Regions from separate parts of the Bacillus sp. ABR genome, predicted to be linked through region 2. Evidence: predicted binding sites of a transcription regulator. Region 2 holds the regulator's gene; each other region holds the start of a gene.
The links. Region 2 encodes Rex, which represses fermentation and respiration genes when NADH is low (regulators of the CRP and FNR family bind a similar motif). Its sites were predicted from a motif close to TTGTGAAATATTTCACAA; they were not measured.
Positions count from the first base shown of each region.

Region 1: OIT90_RS01135 (cytochrome ubiquinol oxidase subunit I) is a predicted target of Rex. The motif match lies at 1,150-1,167, and genes of this name have one in related genera.
Region 3: OIT90_RS14175 (L-lactate dehydrogenase) is a predicted target of Rex. The motif match lies at 1,764-1,781, and genes of this name have one in related genera.

Region 1 is NZ_JAOYSL010000001.1:240,194-243,461, forward strand. Features, by position in the region: gene isdG (heme oxygenase) at 1-915, shown strand, start outside; gene OIT90_RS01135 (cytochrome ubiquinol oxidase subunit I) at 1,238-2,653, shown strand; gene cydB (cytochrome d ubiquinol oxidase subunit II) at 2,640-3,268, shown strand, end outside.
Region 2 is NZ_JAOYSL010000006.1:269,777-273,044, reverse strand. Features, by position in the region: gene OIT90_RS18380 (ABC-F family ATP-binding cassette domain-containing protein) at 1-299, opposite strand, end outside; gene moaC (cyclic pyranopterin monophosphate synthase MoaC) at 438-929, shown strand; gene OIT90_RS18370 (redox-sensing transcriptional repressor Rex) at 945-1,598, shown strand; gene OIT90_RS18365 (twin-arginine translocase TatA/TatE family subunit) at 1,626-1,805, shown strand; gene tatC (twin-arginine translocase subunit TatC) at 1,812-2,570, shown strand; gene OIT90_RS18355 (NUDIX hydrolase) at 2,610-3,236, opposite strand.
Region 3 is NZ_JAOYSL010000004.1:136,620-139,887, forward strand. Features, by position in the region: gene OIT90_RS14165 (M20 peptidase aminoacylase family protein) at 1-19, opposite strand, end outside; gene OIT90_RS14170 (YfcC family protein) at 173-1,603, shown strand; gene OIT90_RS14175 (L-lactate dehydrogenase) at 1,821-2,768, shown strand; gene OIT90_RS14180 (L-lactate permease) at 2,812-3,268, shown strand, end outside.

The DNA.
Region 1 (3,268 bases), on a different contig from region 2:
ACAGCCCAGGAGATTGCACAGGAAATCGCCGTTCTAATGCAGACGAGAACTGCCATCCCATCGATGACAGTACGTGAGCTGGTTGCACTTGGACGCAGTCCGCATCGTTCGATCTGGAAAAAGAGCTCGCAGACAGATCAGGAAGCGATAGAGTGGGCGCTTGATGTGACAAATAGCCGCGTGAATGAAAACAGGATGCTGCATACATTGTCAGGCGGAGAAAGGCAGAAGGCGTATATTGCAATGGCACTGGCTCAGAAAACAGAGACGATTATTCTGGATGAGCCTACCACTTACTTAGATATTGCGCACCAGCTTGATTTACTAGAGCTGCTCAAACAGCTGAATGAAACGCATGGGATCACCATTTTAATGGTTCTTCATGACCTGCAGCAGGCAGCAAAATATTGTGACCGCCTGATTGCGATGAAGCGTGGTCAGGTTTACCAAATAGGGACACCAAACGAAGTATTAACAGAAAACTTTTTCAAAGAAGTCTTTGGGATTCAGGCAGAGGTTCACTTAGATGGAGAGCATCCGCTCATTATCCCAATCGCTTCGATCCAACAACAAAAGGGAGATGAATCAAACATGATCATTGTAAACAACCAGGTTAGAGTAGAAAAAGGCAGTGCAGACCACCTTGTCAAGCGTTTTAACAAGCAGGGACAAGTAGAATTCATGGAAGGATTTTTAGGCATGGAAGTTTGGGTCACACAGCAGACAACCGATTACGATGAAGTGACCATTCATACCCGCTGGAATCGAAAAGAAGATTTTGTGAACTGGACAAAATCTCAGGCATTTGGAGATGCACACGCTCATGGAAAAGCGAAACCTGAAGGACTATTAAAAAACAAAATTACGTATTATGAAGTGCAAGTCACGAGACCTGCATTACAGAAAAAAGCCTAAAAAAGAAACACAGCGCTGCGGTCCACATGCAGCGCTCTTTTTTTGCGTTTTTTTATTTTCCGTCACATATTGTTGACAAAGTATTCAAATAACTGACACAATACCATCCAATTTTTAGGTAAAATTTACTTTATTTTTGAAGCGTATGGGTGTAAAGTACAGGTATAAATAACTAACCGAATGAAAATCAAGAGTAAAATTTCACCGAGTGAACCATTTCAAATGGACTTTTATTTGTGAAACATTGAACAAATAGTGAACATTTTGTGAAATGGTGAGCATGAATCGTTCGGCATGTGAAAGTAAGGGAGGATGTAAGGCTGTGAGTGAGCTGTTTTTAGCAAGATTTCAATTTGCTTCAACGACATTATTTCATTTTATTTTTGTTCCTATGTCAATAGGTTTGGTGTTTATCGTCGCATTGATGCAGACCCTTTATGTCGTCAAGAAAAAAGACATCTATAAAAAGATGGCGAAGTTTTGGGGTCACCTGTTCTTACTTAACTTTGCAGTAGGTGTGGTAACAGGGATTCTGCAGGAATTCCAGTTTGGGATGAACTGGTCAGATTATTCAAGGTTTGTCGGTGATGTCTTTGGTGCACCGCTTGCCATTGAAGCGCTTTTGGCCTTTTTCCTTGAATCTACATTTATTGGACTTTGGATATTCGGCTGGGATCGTCTGCCGAAGAAAATTCATTTATTGTGCATTTGGCTTGTTTCCCTTGGTACGATCTTTTCGGCGTTTTGGATTTTACTCGCCAACTCATTTATGCAGGAGCCAGTTGGATTTGCCATTAAAAATGGTCGTGCAGAAATGAATGATTTTGGCGCTCTTGTAACGAACCCGCAGCTTTGGGTTGAATTCCCGCACGTTCTGTTTGGTGCACTGGCAACAGGAGCTTTCTTTATTGCAGGAGTTAGTGCCTATAAAATGATTAAAAAGCAAGAAATCGCCTTTTTCAAAAAGTCATTCCAGATTGCGATGGTCCTCGCTTTAATTTCTGGCTTAGGTGTGGCGTTCTCTGGACACGATCAAGCGAAGCATTTAATGAAATCACAGCCAATGAAAATGGCAGCAAGTGAAGCCCTTTGGAAGGATAGTGGAGATCCAGCGGCTTGGACACTATTTGCCAACATTGACACAGATAAAAAAGAAAACTCTGCGGAGATCAATATTCCGTTTGCCTTAAGTTATTTGGCTTATTCGAAGTTCAGCGGGGATGTTCCAGGTATGCTGACACTTCAAAAAGAATATGAAGCCAAGTTTGGTCCCGGGGACTATATTCCGCCAGTGAAAACAACATTCTGGAGCTTTAGAATCATGGTCGGTGCAGGCATGCTGATGATTTTTGCTAGTATGATTGGCTTGTACTTAAGCTTTAGAAAGAAACTTGAAACAAACAAATGGTATTTACGCTTCATGGTATGGATGATTGCGTTCCCGTTTATTGCGAACTCAGCCGGCTGGATCATGACTGAGATCGGGCGTCAGCCTTGGACCGTCTTTGGCATGATGACGACGGCTCAATCGATTTCACCGAACGTATCGTATGGCATGCTGTTATTCTCAGTCATTAGCTTTACGGCGATGTATCTGATTCTTGCTATTGTGCTCGCTTACTTATTCATTCGAGAAATTAAAAAAGGTGCACATTCTGAAGAAGATACAGATCAAAAGGATGAAACGGACCTGTCTACAGATCCATTTGATGGAGGCGCATATCATGGCATATCTTAACGAGATTTGGTTTATTCTTGTCGCAGTATTGTTTGTTGGATTTTTCTTCTTAGAAGGATTTGATTTTGGTGTCGGGATGTCCATGCAGCTGCTTGGAAAGGACGCGCACGAGCGCCGCATTTTAATCAATACGATTGGTCCTTTCTGGGATGCGAATGAGGTCTGGCTGATTACAGCTGGCGGCGCTATTTTCGCTGCATTTCCTCACTGGTATGCCACGATGTTCAGCGGATACTATATTCCGTTTGCGGTTCTCCTCTTAGCGCTCATTGGGCGCGGGGTCGCCTTTGAATTCCGAGGGAAGGTTGAGAAAGCCTCTTGGATCAAGGTGTGGGACTGGGTCATCTTCTTTGGCAGTCTGCTTCCGCCATTTTTACTAGGTGTATTATTCACGAGTATTTTACGCGGGATGCCAATTGATCAAGACATGAACATGTACGCTGGTTTTACGGACTTTGTGAATCTTTATTCAGTGATCGGCGGGGTAGCTGTGACAGTTCTTTGCCTGTTGCATGGCTTGATTTTCGTCACACTTCGTACAGAGGGTGAATTAAGAGATCGTGCAAGAAAACTGGGCCAGCGTGTCCTGCTTATTGCACTCCCTGTTCTTGTTAT
Region 2 (3,268 bases):
TCTTGTTCCATCTCTTTTAAATGATCAAAAACCGATAATAATTCGTCTTTTAGCGTACGTGTAGACGTCACATCGGTATGCTGTGCTAAATAGCCGATCGATAGGTCTTTTGGTTTGATGATCTCACCTTGCTCGTAAGACATTTGACCGGCAATGATTTTCAAAAGCGTGGATTTGCCTGCGCCGTTACGACCTACAATGGCAATTCGATCCCTTGCTTTGACTTCCAATTTTATATTCGTTAAAACGGTATCAGCGCCAAACGATTTGGACAGCTGATTCACTTGTAGAATCATCATGTAACTTCACCTCTGCTATAATATGTTAAGTGTAGCTTATCAGCAGTAAACCGGCAAATGTTACATACAATCGCCATATTCAAATGAAAGACAGATAGGAAAAAATAGTGTATCATTTGAGTGAGGGAGCGTTGAAAGATGAGTCAATTTAGCCACTTTAACGAACAGGGGAGAGCAAAGATGGTCGACATTAGTGACAAATCGTCTACAGTGAGAACCGCCGTTGCTGTTTCAAGTGTTCGTATGATAAAAGAAGTGTTTCATAAAATACAACAGCATGAAATTGGAAAAGGGGATGTGCTGTCTGTTGCACAGGTTGCTGGCATCATGGCAGCAAAGCAAACATCTACCATCATTCCAATGTGTCATCCGCTTGCACTAAAAGGCGTGGATATCTCCTTTAATTGGGAGGAAGACGGAAATGCGCACATCCTGAACATACAAGTACAGGTGAAAACAAAAGGAAGTACGGGTGTGGAGATGGAAGCGCTCACTTCTGCTTCAGTATGTGCACTGACCGTTTACGATATGTGCAAAGCGATTGATAAAGGCATGATCATCGGTCCAACCTATCTAATTGAAAAGACAGGCGGGAAAAACGGTGATTTTCACAGAGCATCTGATATTTAAGTTGGAGGACCTTATATGAATATAGATCAGTCAAAAATTCCACAAGCGACAGCCAAACGTTTGCCGCTTTACTACCGTTTTTTAAAAAATTTGCATGCATCAGGAAAACAAAGGGTGTCATCAGCTGAGCTTAGTGATGCAGTCAAAGTGGATTCTGCTACCATTCGCCGAGATTTTTCGTACTTTGGTGCACTTGGGAAGAAAGGGTATGGCTATAATGTCGATTATCTCTTGACCTTCTTCAGAAAGACCCTTGACCAAGATGAAATGACCAATGTCATGCTCATCGGTGTCGGGAATTTAGGGACTGCTTTTTTACACTATAATTTCATAAAAAATAATAATACAAAAATTTCAATGGCTTTTGACGTCAATGAGAGTAAAATAGGAAGTGAGATAGGCGGCGTGCCTGTCTATGATTTGGATAAGCTTGAAGAGCATGTTCAAGAGGTAGGAGATATCCCTGTTGCAATTTTGACAGTACCTGCCGTAGCAGCTCAATCCATTACAGATCGTTTGATTGCCCTTGGCATCAAAGGAATCCTTAACTTTACGCCGGCTCGATTGAATGTGCCGGAACACATTCGAATTCATCATATAGATTTGGCGGTTGAACTTCAGTCTCTTGTGTATTTCTTAAAGCATTACTCTGTTACGCAGGAGGACTGACGAAAAGGGGTAAAGGGGGTGGAGCAAATGGGTCCGATCGGTCCTGGGAGTTTGATTCTGATTGCGATTGTAGCGCTCATTATTTTTGGGCCGAAAAAGCTTCCTGAATTAGGAAGAGCAGCAGGAGATACATTACGTGAATTCAAAAATGCCACAAAAGGCTTAGCTGATGATCAGGAAGAAAAAAAGAAAAAAGAAGATCAGTAGAATAGGATGAGCTTCATGAATGTCAAAGATATGCCGCTTATGGAGCATATTGTGGAACTGCGAAAACGCCTAGTGATCATTGCGATGTTTTTTGTCGCCTTTATGGTGGCTGGTTTTTTTCTCGCTAAGCCGGTCATTGTGTATTTACAAAATACCGATGAAGCGGCAACACTGACGCTGAATGCATTTAAACTTACAGATCCACTGTACGTGTTTATGCAGTTCGCATTTGTCATTGCTTTGGTTTTGACGTGTCCCGTTATTTTATATCAGCTGTGGGCGTTTGTGAGTCCTGGCTTATATGAGAAAGAAAGAAAGGTGACACTTGCTTACATTCCGATTGCACTGCTTTTATTTTTGAGCGGTGTGGCTTTCTCTTACTTTATTTTATTTCCGTTTGTCGTCGATTTTATGATGCGAATGTCGAATGATTTAAATGTAGAGCAAGTCATTGGGATTCATGAGTATTTTACATTTCTAATGCAGCTAACACTTCCATTTGGCTTTTTGTTTCAGATGCCCGTCGTGTTGATGTTTCTCACAAGACTCGGCATCATCACACCGATGTTTTTATCAAAAATACGGAAGTATGCCTATTTTGTCCTCCTTGTCATTGCCGCACTCATTACACCGCCAGAGCTTGTTTCTCACCTCATGGTCACCTTGCCAATGCTCGTTTTATACGAAGTGAGCATTATCATTTCAAGAGTGACCTACCGCAAAATGCAGCAAACAGAGGAGAAAGAAAAACATTATGTTTCATAAAAAAGCATCATGATCCAATAAGGGATCACGATGCTTTTTCTATTGTGTAAGAAATTGATTGATCGTGTGAAAGAGGTGCTCATAATAGGCAGGCTCATGCGGGACAAAATTATGAATACCCACTTCGATGCTTTCCTCACGTCGTTCTCCGTTTGCATCAACTATAAAGCCCTCGATACGAATTCTTTCACATGATCCTGTTAAAAGCTGCTGTGCATCAACCAGTTTTGCTCTGTACAGACCAGCGACTTCTTCTTTCTGTAGATGAACTTCCATGTGCTTTTCTTCATTCATATAAAGATACACATGGCAGAACTCACGGTCGATGAAAGAAGGCAGGTGAATTTCATCTTTTATGATTCCTGTATAAGTAAGGTCCTCAAAAAGGATAGAAAGACCAAGTTCTTCTTCTACCTCTCTTAAGCCATCAGAAGGCTGTTCATCTGCGAGAAGGTGACCTGCTGCGGTGATATCAAACAGTGAAGGAAAATCCTTTTTTGCAGGACTCCTTAGCTGAAAATAGAGATACACGGTGCCAAGCTCCTTTTTAAGAAGCCAGAAATGAAATGTTTCATGCCAAAGACCTTGGGCGTGGACATCTGAACGAGCGGCAGCTCCAATGGTTTCATGCTGATCATTGAAGAAACGAAGTTTTTCATGTTCCATGAAGTTACATCCTCCATAAAAAAACCATTTTC
Region 3 (3,268 bases), on a different contig from region 2:
CGTTTGTCAAAGTTGTCATGAAGAGCCTCCTTGCTGACAGATAATCTGCCAAAACATTATTTTAGTGAAATAATATTGATCTTAAATATCAACAGTGTTTATAATATAACACATCATTTGATTATTCTGAAAATTAAGTGAAATTCCGATCGGGACAAAGGGGTTTTGGCACATGAAAACTGCGACAGTATCAGCACCAGAGAAACAGAAACGAAAACTTCAAATGCCGGATGCGTATGTTCTCTTATTTATGATTGCATTGATTTGTACGATAGCAACGTATTTTGTACCAGCGGGTGAGTTTGATCGAAAGACATCTGGGGAGATCACAACGGCCGTTCCTGGCAGCTATCACCGCATTGATCAATCACCTGTGAGTCCAGTTGGCTTTTTCACTGCGATACAAGAAGGAATGGTAGGGTCCGCATCTATTATTTTTCTGATTCTATTTACGGGCGGAACCATTGCCATTTTGGAGAAGACAGGTGCTATTAACGGGATGATTCACCATGTCATCAGCCGGTTTCAAACGAAGCAGTTATTGTTTATTTGTATTGTTGGGGGATTATTTTCAGTCCTTGGAACGACCGGAATTGTCGTGAACTCTGTTATTGGGTTTATTCCGATTGGCATCATTGTGGCACGATCCTTGAAATGGGATGCTGTAGCAGGAGCGGCTGTCATATACATCGGCTGTTATGCAGGGTTTAATGCAACGATTTTATCTCCATCTCCATTAGGTTTATCACAAACGATCGCAGAGCTGCCGATCTTTTCTGGCATTGGCCTGCGTGTCATCATTTATCTTTGTTTCCTTATTTCTAGTATTGTGTACATCTATTTATATACAAGACGTCTGAAGAATAAAGACAAGGGAAGCATTCTTGGCGATCAATGGTTTCCTGCTAAGGGGCTTGGCGGAGCAGATGCGGAATCTGTGGACAAGCCTGCATTCACTGGCAGACATAAGCTGATTTTAACGGTGTGCGGATTGTCACTTGGAGGGTTCTTATATGGCGCACTTCAGCTTGGCTGGACCGATAAGGAAATGGCCGGTGTGTTCATTTTTATGGCAATTGCAGCTGGCTTGCTTGGAGGATTAGCGGCCAATGATATTGCGAAAACGTTTATTATCGGATGTCAAAGCCTTGTATACGGCGCACTTATTGTTGGGATGGCACGCTGTATTTCGGTCATTTTAGAAAATGGGAAGCTGCTTGATACAGTGGTCAACGGCTTGGCGAGTATGCTGACAGGCTTTAGTCCAATTGCTGGTGCGATCGGGATGTATATTGCGAGTGCGCTTCTTCACTTTTTGATTTCATCAGGATCAGGAGAAGCCGTTGTCTTTATCCCGATTCTTGCGCCGCTCGCTGATTTAATGGGCATCACAAGACAGGTAGCTGTAGAAGCTGTAATGCTTGGTGAAGGGGTGGTCAACTGTATCAATCCGACATCTGGTGTGTTGATGGCTGTGCTTGCTGCAAGTGGTATTCCTTATGTAAAGTGGCTGCGTTTTATGGTGCCGCTTGCCCTCATTTGGTTTGTCATTGGTCTTGTATTTATTTGTATTGGGGTCATGATCAACTGGGGTCCTTATTAAACATGTATGAAGCTGCCGAAGAGCGTTTGGCAGCTTTTTTCTTGTGGAAATATGTATGGAACCAGCGCTTTGAAAGCACAATAAATGTGTTCACAAATTCGCTACATATTTTTTTTGAGCAACCCCCTTGCAAAAGTTTGTGAAGTGTTGCACAATAAGAATGTGAAATACTTCACATAATAAAAACAGCCTAGTTTTACTCAGGAGGATGAGATAAATGACAAACGAAAAAGTAAACAAAGTAGCCCTTATTGGAGCAGGTTTCGTCGGCAGCAGTTATGCCTTTACATTAATAAATCAAGCGATCACAGATGAATTGGTTGTTATCGATTTGAATCAAGACAAAGCAATGGGTGACGTGATGGATTTAAACCACGGAAAAGCATTTGCCCCGCATCCTGTGAATACTTGGTATGGAGATTATGAGGATTGTAAGGATGCAGACATTGTATGTATCTGTGCTGGCGCAAACCAAAAGCCAGGTGAAACGAGACTTGACCTTGTTGAGAAAAATTTAAATATATTTAAAGGCATTGTAGACAATGTGATGAAAAGCGGATTCGATGGTATTTTCTTAGTTGCTACGAACCCAGTTGATATTTTGACATATGCGACTTGGAAATTCAGTGGACTTCCAAAAGAACGAGTGATTGGCAGTGGTACGACGCTTGATACGGCAAGATTTAGATACATGCTCAGTGAGTATTTTGAAGCAGCGGCACACAATGTGCATGCGTACATCATTGGCGAACATGGGGATACTGAGCTTGCGGTTTGGAGTCATGCGAATATCGGAAGTGTACCAATTACAGAATTAATGAAGAGAAATGATCAATACAAACAAGAAGACTTAGATGAAATCATGGAAAATGTCCGTCATGCCGCTTACCAAATCATTGAGAAAAAAGGCGCCACTTACTACGGCGTAGCAATGAGTTTAGCCCGCATTACAAGAGCGATCCTGCACAATGAAAACAGCATTTTAACGGTCAGCACTTACTTGGATGGTGAGTACGGAGCAGAAGATGTCTACATTGGTGTACCAGCCCTTGTGAATCGAAATGGTGCAACAGAAGTGATGGAGCTTGCTCTGGATGATACAGAGAAAGAAAAATTTGCACACAGTGTGAATGTGTTAAAAGAGATTTTGGCTCCTCATTTTTAATCAATCAAAAGCAACCTATCTGAGCAGAAAAGGATGAATCACTATGTGGCAGCAAATATATGATCCGTTTGGTAATGAATTCGTCAGTGCATTGGTGGCAATGCTCCCAATCTTGTTTTTCCTACTTGCATTAACCGTTTTTAAGTTAAAAGGTGTTTTAGCCGCTTGTTTTACCTTAATCGTCAGTTTTGTAACAGCTGTTTTCTTCTTCCATATGCCAGTTGAAAAGGCATTATCTGCTGTGCTGCTCGGTATATCTAATGGGCTGTGGCCGATTGGATATATCGTGATCATGGCGGTATGGCTCTATAAAATTGCCGTGAAATCTGGTAAGTTCGATGTCATTCGTTCTAGTATTGCAGGAATCTCTCAAGATCAGCGTCTTCAGCTCTTATTAATAGGTTTTAGCTTTAACGCATTTTTAGAAGGTGCTGCTGGGTTTGGTGTACCGATTGCGATTAGTGCCGCTCTCTTAACAGAGCTTGGGTTTAAACCGCTGA